Regions from separate parts of the Mesorhizobium sp. W016 genome, predicted to be linked through region 1. Evidence: predicted binding sites of a transcription regulator. Region 1 holds the regulator's gene; the other holds the start of a gene.
What was found. Region 1 encodes LexA, which represses DNA repair genes until DNA is damaged. Its sites were predicted from a motif close to TGTTCNNNNTGTGTTCNG; they were not measured.
Positions count from the first base shown of each region.

Region 2: a site for LexA is predicted at 1,998-2,015, ahead of recA (recombinase RecA). Genes of this name have one in related genera too.

Region 1 is NZ_JBTTIF010000002.1:3,906,235-3,910,657, reverse strand. It holds gene kynU (kynureninase) at 1-890, opposite strand, end outside; gene ACYG9V_RS19425 (GntR family transcriptional regulator) at 1,059-1,823, shown strand; gene lexA (transcriptional repressor LexA) at 2,029-2,811, shown strand; gene ACYG9V_RS19415 (ComEC/Rec2 family competence protein) at 2,805-4,423, opposite strand, start outside.
Region 2 is NZ_JBTTIF010000002.1:3,681,341-3,685,763, forward strand. It holds gene ACYG9V_RS18240 (pseudouridine-5'-phosphate glycosidase) at 1-776, opposite strand, end outside; gene ACYG9V_RS18245 (carbohydrate kinase family protein) at 847-1,791, opposite strand; gene recA (recombinase RecA) at 2,074-3,177, shown strand; gene alaS (alanine--tRNA ligase) at 3,451-4,423, shown strand, end outside.

The DNA.
Region 1 (4,423 bases):
CAGATATCGAGCGCGCCCTTGAGCGCCCGCATCGACAGCACCGGCTGCGTTCCGCACAGGAAGCGGCGAATGCCGCTGCCGACGGCAAAGCCCTGCTCGAAGGCAAAGGGCCGCGCATGGCCCCACCAGCCGCTGAGCGGCTGGTGGGCATCGTCATGGTGGCGCTCGGCCGCGTAGATGAAGGCTGGCGAGCCCGGGCCGCCATTGAGGTATTTGTAGGTGCAGCCGACGGCGAAATCGGCATTGGCACGGTCAAGTTCGACCGGCAAGGCGCCGGCCGTGTGGCAGAGATCCCAGATGATCAGCGCGCCGGCGTCATGTGCCTTGCGCGTCAGCGCCGCCATGTCGCGCAACTGGCCGGATTTGTAGTTGACGTGGTTGACCAGGATGACGGCAACGCTGTCGTCGATCAGCTCCTCGATTGCGGCCGCGTCGACGCCCTCCAGCCGCAGCCGCGTTCCCGGCCGGGTCGAGGCGACGCCTTCGGCCATGTAGAGGTCGGTCGGGAAACTGTCGCCCTCGGCAACGATGACCGACCGATCCGGCCGCATGCCGAGCGCTGCGTGCAGCAGCTTGTAGATGTTGATCGAGGTTGTGTCGCAGACCACCGTCTGCCCATCAGCCGCGCCGATCAGTCGCCCGAGCTGATCTCCGAGTTCCACCGGCATGTTGAACCAGCCGGCGGTGTTCCAGGCGCGAATGAGGTCGTGCGCCCATTCCTGCGTGGCGGCCTGCTGCAGTTCGCTGAAGACGACCGCTGACGCGGCGCCCAGGGAATTGCCGTCGAGATAAATCACGCCTTGCGGCAAGACAAAGCGTTCACGCATGGAGCGCAGCGGATCGGCGGCATCCATTGCTTCGATTGTAGCGAGATCGGGTGTCGTGCTCATGATCCGGCGCCCCTCCATGGACAAACGCGCGCGGCGGAGCCTGCCGCCCAAACATGCCGGTGATCTTGAGTGGTCGCCCTTGAACTGTCAAACATTATATATAATTCACCCATTGAAAGGCTTTGATATATAATGATCCGCCCGAGCGTTTATGTCTGATGGATCACGATGCTGGATGACGAGCAGACCTCGAAGACGGAAGTGGCCTATCGCCTGCTCAGGCGCGATATTCTTGCGACCCGGCTGGCGCCTGCCGCGCCGTTGAAGCTGAGCACGCTGCGCAACACCTACGGCATCGGCTGGACGCCGTTGCGCGAGGCGCTGTCGCGGCTGGAGGCGGAACGGCTTGTGACCGCCATCAGCAACCGCGGGTTTGCGGTCGCTCCCGTCTCTCGGGCGGAGCTCGAGGATTTGGCACGTGCGCGGCTGGTGGTCGAACTGCCCCTGCTGGTGGAATCGATCGAGAAGGGCGACCGTGAGTGGGAAGACGCGGTCGTTGCCGCCCACTATCGTCTCTCACGGTGCGGGTCTGTTCTCGACGATCCATCGGATGATGCGGTCGACGCGTGGTACGAAAAACACGATGCCTTCCATGCGGCGCTGCTCAGTGCCGCGACATCCAGCTGGCTGCTGCGCTTCAATGCAACGATTTCCGACCAATTGCATCGCCATCACCGCTTTCTGGGTCTGGCCCCGACGCTGCGCGCCGCCGCCGGCCGCACGGACGGACACCGGAAGGCCGTGGCGGCCCTGCGCGACGCCGTGGCGATCGAACACCATACCGCCCTGATGGAAGCGGCCCTCGATCGCGACGTCGAACGTGCGAAAACTCTGATGACCGCTCACATCGGCTACACGCTGCGGGTCTATGCCCAGAGAGAACCCCGCGCGGATGCTGCGCAGCCCCGTCCGAAAAGGAAGCGGCGATCGTAGCCGACGACGCAGGGCACTTTGTCTTCGTTTCACCCCGTTGCTGGCAACGGGGCGCAGGCGGCGCTCGCAGCGCCGAACGTTACGCTGAACAAAACGTCAACACATTCATTAAACTTTAAAAGGTTGCGGAACACAACTGGAACAGATAGTGTTTGTTCTGGGTTTGTTTTTTCTGATTCTGGTTTCAGAACCCTTGGGGGCCGCGATGCTGACGCGCAAACAACATGAGCTTCTGATGTTCATCCATGAACGCCTGAAGGAGAGCGGAATCCCGCCGTCCTTCGACGAGATGAAGGAAGCGCTCGACCTCGCCTCCAAGTCCGGCATCCACCGCCTGATCACGGCGCTTGAGGAGCGCGGTTTCATTCGCCGGCTGCCGAACCGGGCGCGCGCGCTGGAAGTGCTGCGGCTGCCCGACTCGATCGCACCAGGCCTCAATGCGGCGAGGAAGTTTTCGCCGAGCGTGATTCAGGGCAGTCTTGGTCAAACCGGCCAAGGGCAAGGCGGCCAAGGACAAGGCGCGATGGGCCAAGGCGGTCTCGGCCGCCAGATCAAGCCGGGCTCGCCGTCGCGTTCGATGTCGGCCGGCAATGACGATGCCGTTTCCGCGATTTCAATCCCGGTTATGGGACGCATCGCCGCCGGCGTGCCGATCGACGCCATCCAGCATCAGACCCATTCGATCTCGGTGCCGCCCGATATGATCATGGGCGGCGAACACTACGCGCTCGAGGTCAAGGGTGATTCGATGATCGAGGCCGGCATTTTCGATGGCGACACGGTCATCATCCGCAATGCCGACACAGCCAGCCCCGGCGAGATCGTGGTGGCGTTGGTCGACGATGAGGAAGCGACCCTGAAACGCTTCCGCCGCAAGGGCGCCTCGATCGCCCTGGAAGCCGCCAACCCGGCCTACGAGACCCGCATTTTTGGACCGGACAGGGTGAAGGTGCAGGGCAAGCTTGTCGGATTGATCCGGCGCTACTGAGCCGGCTTGGGTTTGTATTTTTCACGCTGGTTGTAAGGCGGCAGGCCGCGCGCTTCGCGGGAGAAGCGGCGTTGCTCGTGCCAGGGGCGATACGGCTTGTCGACGGCGAAGCGGATGGTTGGCGCTGCAGCTGCCGATTGCGGATCGAAGAAGACGGCGGCGCTGCCGTCGCGGGCCAGCTGTTTCTTCGTCACGACCAGCACCAGCGGGTCGCGGCACGGATTGTAGGCGGTGGCGTCATCGATGACGATCAGGCTCGCGAAGGCACAGGCCGGCCGCGCCGTCTTGCGGTCTTTCGCAAGCGCTACAATGGCTCCGGAAGGGTGCCGGGCGATACAGAGATCGCCCATGCAATAGAAGGGCGACCCGGGCGGCAGATCGAGCGGATCGAGATCGAACCGCGTATCTGTTGCCTCGAAAATCTCGGGCGGGATAATGGTTTCGGCCCGCAGCGCCCGTTTCCAATTGTCCGTGGTGAATTCGTTGGAGCGTTCGCGGTTGAGGGCGAGTTCGCCGCCACCTATCGGCATGGCCACCAGATGCGCGTCCTCGGATATGAGCACGTCGGGCGTAAGCACCTGCGGCACCGTCAACAGGCCGGCCAGCGCGAAAGGCACGGCCGCCAGCCTGAGCCAGGTGGTGGCCATGGTGGCGATGACGAGGGCGACCGCCACCAACAGCACCGAGCGGATGGAGATCAGCCCGACGGCGTCGACCGGCGAGCGCTCGGAAATCCAGGCCGATATAGCGATCATCGCCATCAGACCCTTGCCCATCACATAGAGGAGCGGCCCGTCGGCGCCGAACGGCATCGCCAGTGCGCTGAGCACGGCAAAGGGCATGACGATCAACGAAACAATCGGCATCACGGCCAGATTGGCGATCAGGCTGAGCGGCGACACACGCTGAAAATGCCAGATGGCGAACAGCAAGGTTGCACTGCCGGCGATGATCGAGGTCATGGCGAGGCCGCCCATGGCCAGCGCGAATTTTCGCGACAGGAAGCCGACGAAGGAGCGCTTTGCCAGCGGCGTTCTCACCTTGTCGGCGCGGTAATCGGCCCAGCCGGCATAGGCGCCGACAAGGGCGGCAGTGGCGGCAAACGACATCTGGAAGCTGGGACCGACCACCTCGTGCGGCGACACCAGGATGACGGCAATGGCGGAGATCGCCAGATTGCGCATGGTGAGTGCGGCGCGATCAAACAGCACGGCGACAAGCATGACCGCCAGCATGATGAAGCTGCGCTCGGCGGCAACCACGACGCCTGAAATAACGAGATAGGCGGCGATCGAGACAAGCGCTGCCGCGGCCGCATATTTCTTCACCGGCCGGCGCGAAGAGAAATCGGGAAACAGCGCAAAGGCGCCACGCAGCAACGCCATGATGGTGCCGGCAACCAGCGCCATGTGCAGGCCGGAGATGGAGATGATGTGGTAGATGCCGGTGCGCCGCATCGCTTCGTTGACCTCGTCCGGGATGCCGGCGCGCACCCCGACAATCAACGCCGCGGCAATCTCGCCTTCGGCGCCGCCGATCTTGCCCCTGATATGGTCGGCAATGTTTTCGCGCGCGCTCTCGATTGCCGAGGAGAGCCGCGCGGTCAGCGGCG
Region 2 (4,423 bases), 220 kb from region 1:
ACTTCCGCCGCCTTCTGCGCGGCCTCGATATAGCCGGCCATCTCGTCGGCCGGGATTTCATCGTCCTGCGGCACCGGGTTGGCGATCAGCATGCCGCCGACCAGGCCAAGTGCCGCCCTGGTCTTGTAGAAATGCGCGATCTCTTCCGGTCTGTGCAGGGTCAGCGGCGCGCGGAACGGCGAATGCCGCGACCAGAAGGCCGGCATCGTCTCGCAGCCATGGCCAATCACCGGCACGCCGCGCGTCTCCAGCACTTCCAGCGTCTTTTCGATGTCGAGAATCGCCTTGGCGCCGGCCGAGACGACGATGACCGGCGTGCGCGCCAACTCGTCGAGATCGGCCGAGATGTCGAAGCTCTTTTCCGCGCCCTTGTGGACGCCGCCAATGCCGCCGGTGGCGAACACCTTTATCCCGACCATGTCAGCGGCGATCATGGTGGCGGCGACCGTGGTGCCGCCGGTGCGGCCTTGCGCCACCGCAAAGCCGAGATCGGCGCGCGACAGCTTCATGGCGTCGCCGGTCATCGCCAGCGACTCGCGCTCGCCGTCGGAAAGCCCGATCTTGATGCGGCCGGCGACCACGGCGATCGTCGCTGGCACCGCGCCATTGTCCAGGATTATCTTTTCGACATTGGCGGCCATGGCGCCATTGTCGGGGTAAGGCATGCCATGGGTGATGATGGTGCTTTCCAGCGCCACGACGGGGCGGCCAGCGGCGAGCGCCTCGGCCACGGGCGCGTGGAGGTCGATGAAGGGGCGGGCGCTTTGCGGTGTCATGATGGTCTCCGATCCGGAGATCCGCGCGTCCGCTTGGACGTCGCGCTCCGGCAATGGCAATTGGCCGCCCTCATGCCATTTCCTGCGCGTCGGGCACAAGAGCCAGTGCCTCGGTGAAGGTCGCAATCGTGAAGGCCGGAACCGCGTCGGCGCTTTCAATGGCCAGCGTGGCGGCGGCAACGCCCTCGCGCAATGCCTGGCGCAGGGGCAGGCCGCGCAGCAGGGCAGCGATGGTGGCGCCGGCCAGCGCGTCGCCGGCGCCGGTGACGTCGGCGACTTTTCTCGGCGCCGGCGGCAGGATAGAGAAGGCGCCGGCTTCGTCGAATCCCAGCACCGGGCCGTCGCCCGCCGTCACCACGCCACTGGTGAGGCCGCTGCAGCGCAGTCCGTCGACGATCTCGCGCTCGGTGGCATTGGCATCGACGCCGGCCAGCACCATGGCCTCGCGCCGGTTCATGAAGACCTGCGCGAGTTCCTTCAGCACTGGTATCATCCGCACCACCTTGGCCGGCGAAATGGCGATGGCGAACACCGGCTTGCCGGCGGCGAGCCCCACCAGCCGCTCCAGCGCCGTTGATGGCAGATTGGCGTCGCAGAGCACCGCATCGGCCTCGGCGACCACCTCGCGCACCTTGGAGCGGCGGATCTGCTTGGGGAACGCCAAATCGTAGAGCGCCATATCGGCAAAGCCGGTGATCAGCTCGCCGTCGCGATCGATCAGCGCCGTGTAGCTCGGCGTCGTGCGGTCGAGGAAAACCGCCGACAGGTCGGCAATGCCGGAGTCGGCGATGGCGCGCGCAACCGTCTCGGCCGAGGCATCGCCGCCGCGCACCGACAAAAGCGAGGCCGAGACGCCGCGCCGCACCAGGCTGCGCAGCGCGTTGAAGACGCCGCCGCCGACATCCTCGCGCATCGTGCCGGGGTTGGACGCCGCGGGCACGTACGTGCCCGACACCTGGCCGCGGCGATCGATATGGGCGCCGCCCACCGCCAGTATCTTTGCTGATTTCACCATGCCGGCGATATGACCTTTGTTATTCGAACCAGACAAGCGCTAGGCTGTGCGACCGAGCTTCGCAGGCGAGCCGGCGATTCGGCCCATCGAAACAGCCGGAGCATCTGGCCCAATGCGGAACGCGTCCGAAAACCAAACCACGAGACAAAAAAAGAACAAATCCGGATAATGATTGTTTTTCAGTTATTTGATCCCTCTTGCCAAACGAGAACAAAAGTAGTACAAAATGGGCAGGGATTACGGATTGTCCGGCCTTCATTGACGACCAAGGGGTGATGTATCATGGCTCAGAATTCTTTGCGGCTTGTAGAGGACAAAGCGGTGGACAAATCAAAGGCTCTGGACGCGGCGCTGTCGCAAATCGAGCGCGCCTTCGGCAAGGGCTCGATCATGCGGCTTGGCGCCAACGAGCAGGTCGTCGAGATCGAAACCGTGCCGACCGGATCGCTGGGCCTCGACATCGCGCTTGGCGTCGGCGGCCTGCCGCGCGGCCGCATCGTCGAGATCTACGGGCCGGAAAGCTCGGGCAAGACGACACTGGCGCTGCACACAGTTGCCGAAGCCCAGAAGAAAGGCGGTATCTGCGCCTTCGTCGATGCCGAGCACGCACTCGATCCGGTCTATGCCCGCAAGCTCGGCGTCGATCTGGAAAACCTCTTGATCTCGCAGCCGGACACCGGCGAGCAGGCGCTGGAAATATGCGACACGCTGGTGCGTTCAGGCGCCATCGACGTGCTGGTCGTCGATTCGGTGGCGGCGCTGACGCCGCGCGCCGAAATCGAAGGCGAGATGGGCGATTCTCTGCCCGGTCTTCAGGCGCGTCTGATGAGCCAGGCGCTGCGCAAGCTGACCGCCTCGATCTCGCGCTCCAACACCATGGTCATCTTCATCAACCAGATCCGCATGAAGATCGGCGTCATGTTCGGTTCGCCCGAAACCACGACCGGCGGCAACGCGCTGAAATTCTACGCTTCGGTGCGCCTCGACATCCGCCGCATCGGCTCGGTCAAGGACCGCGACGAGGTCGTCGGCAACCAGACCCGCGTCAAGGTCGTCAAGAACAAGCTGGCGCCGCCCTTCAAGGTGGTCGAGTTCGACATCATGTATGGCGAGGGCGTCTCCAAGACCGGCGAACTGGTCGATCTCGGCGTCAAGGCCGGCGTGGTCGAGAAGTCCGGCGCCTGGTTCTCCTACAATTCGCAGCGTCTCGGCCAAGGTCGCGAAAACGCCAAACTGTTCCTGCGCGACAATCCCGACACGGCGCGTGAGATCGAACTTGCGCTGCGGCAGAATGCCGGGCTGATCGCCGAGAAATTTCTTGAAAATGGCGGCCCCGAGCGCGGCGAAAGCGACGACGGCTTCGAGGAAGAATCCGGCGCCATGTAGGGCACGGCCAGAGTTCGGCCATAAAAATCCAGTCTATTATCCGATGCTTAAGTAACCGAGTTCTTTAGTATTGCGTTTCAAACCGCCGGCCTTCGCGCCGGCGGTTTTCGTTTTTGGGCAGCGTGAAGCCGGCTTGGCAGTTGCCGGGATGGCCCAATTCCGTGTTTCTGGACAGGGTGGGGCGTGCCCGCTAAAAGGCCAAGTCAATCTTCTAAAAAGCAGAGACCAGTGTCCGCCGGCCGTGCCGGCGGTTTTCGCGAAAAGGCAGCAGTCATGAGTGGCGTGAACGAGATCCGGTCGACATTCCTCGACTATTTCCGCAAGGAGGGCCACGAGGTCGTGGCCTCGAGCCCGCTGGTGCCGCGCAACGACCCGACGCTGATGTTCACCAATGCCGGCATGGTGCAGTTCAAGAACGTCTTTACCGGCCTGGAGAAGCGGTCCTATTCGCGCGCCACCACCGCGCAGAAAAGCGTCCGCGCCGGCGGCAAGCACAACGACCTCGACAATGTCGGCTACACCGCGCGCCACCTGACTTTTTTCGAAATGCTCGGCAATTTCTCCTTCGGCGACTATTTCAAGGAGCGCGCCATCGAACTGGCCTGGAACCTGATTACCAAGGAGTTCGGGCTGAACAAGGACAAGCTGCTGGTCACCGTCTATCACACCGATGACGAGGCGGCCGGCTTCTGGAAGAAGATCGCCGGTTTCTCCGACGACCGCATCATCCGCATCCCGACCTCCGACAATTTCTGGGCGATGGGCGACACCGGACCGTGCGGGCCGTGCTCGGAAATCTTCATCGACCGTGGCGAGCACATCTGGGGCGGCCCTCCCGGCAGCCCGGAGGAGGATGGCGACCGCTTCCTTGAATTCTGGAACCTGGTGTTCATGCAATATGAGCAGGTCACCAAGGATGAGCGCATCGACCTGCCGCGGCCGTCGATCGACACCGGCATGGGCCTGGAGCGCATGGCGTCCATCCTGCAAGGGGTGGAGAGCGTCTTCGAGACCGACCTGTTCCGCCACCTGATCGATGCGGCGTCATCGGCGCTCGGGCAGGGCCCGGACAAGGAGACGGTCGCCTCCTTCCGCGTCATTGCCGACCATCTGCGCTCGTCCTCCTTCCTGGTTGCCGACGGCGTGCTGCCGTCGAACGAAGGCCGCGGCTATGTGCTGCGCCGCATCATGCGCCGCGCCATGCGCCATGCGCAGTTGCTCGGCGCCAAGGAGCCGTTGATGTGGA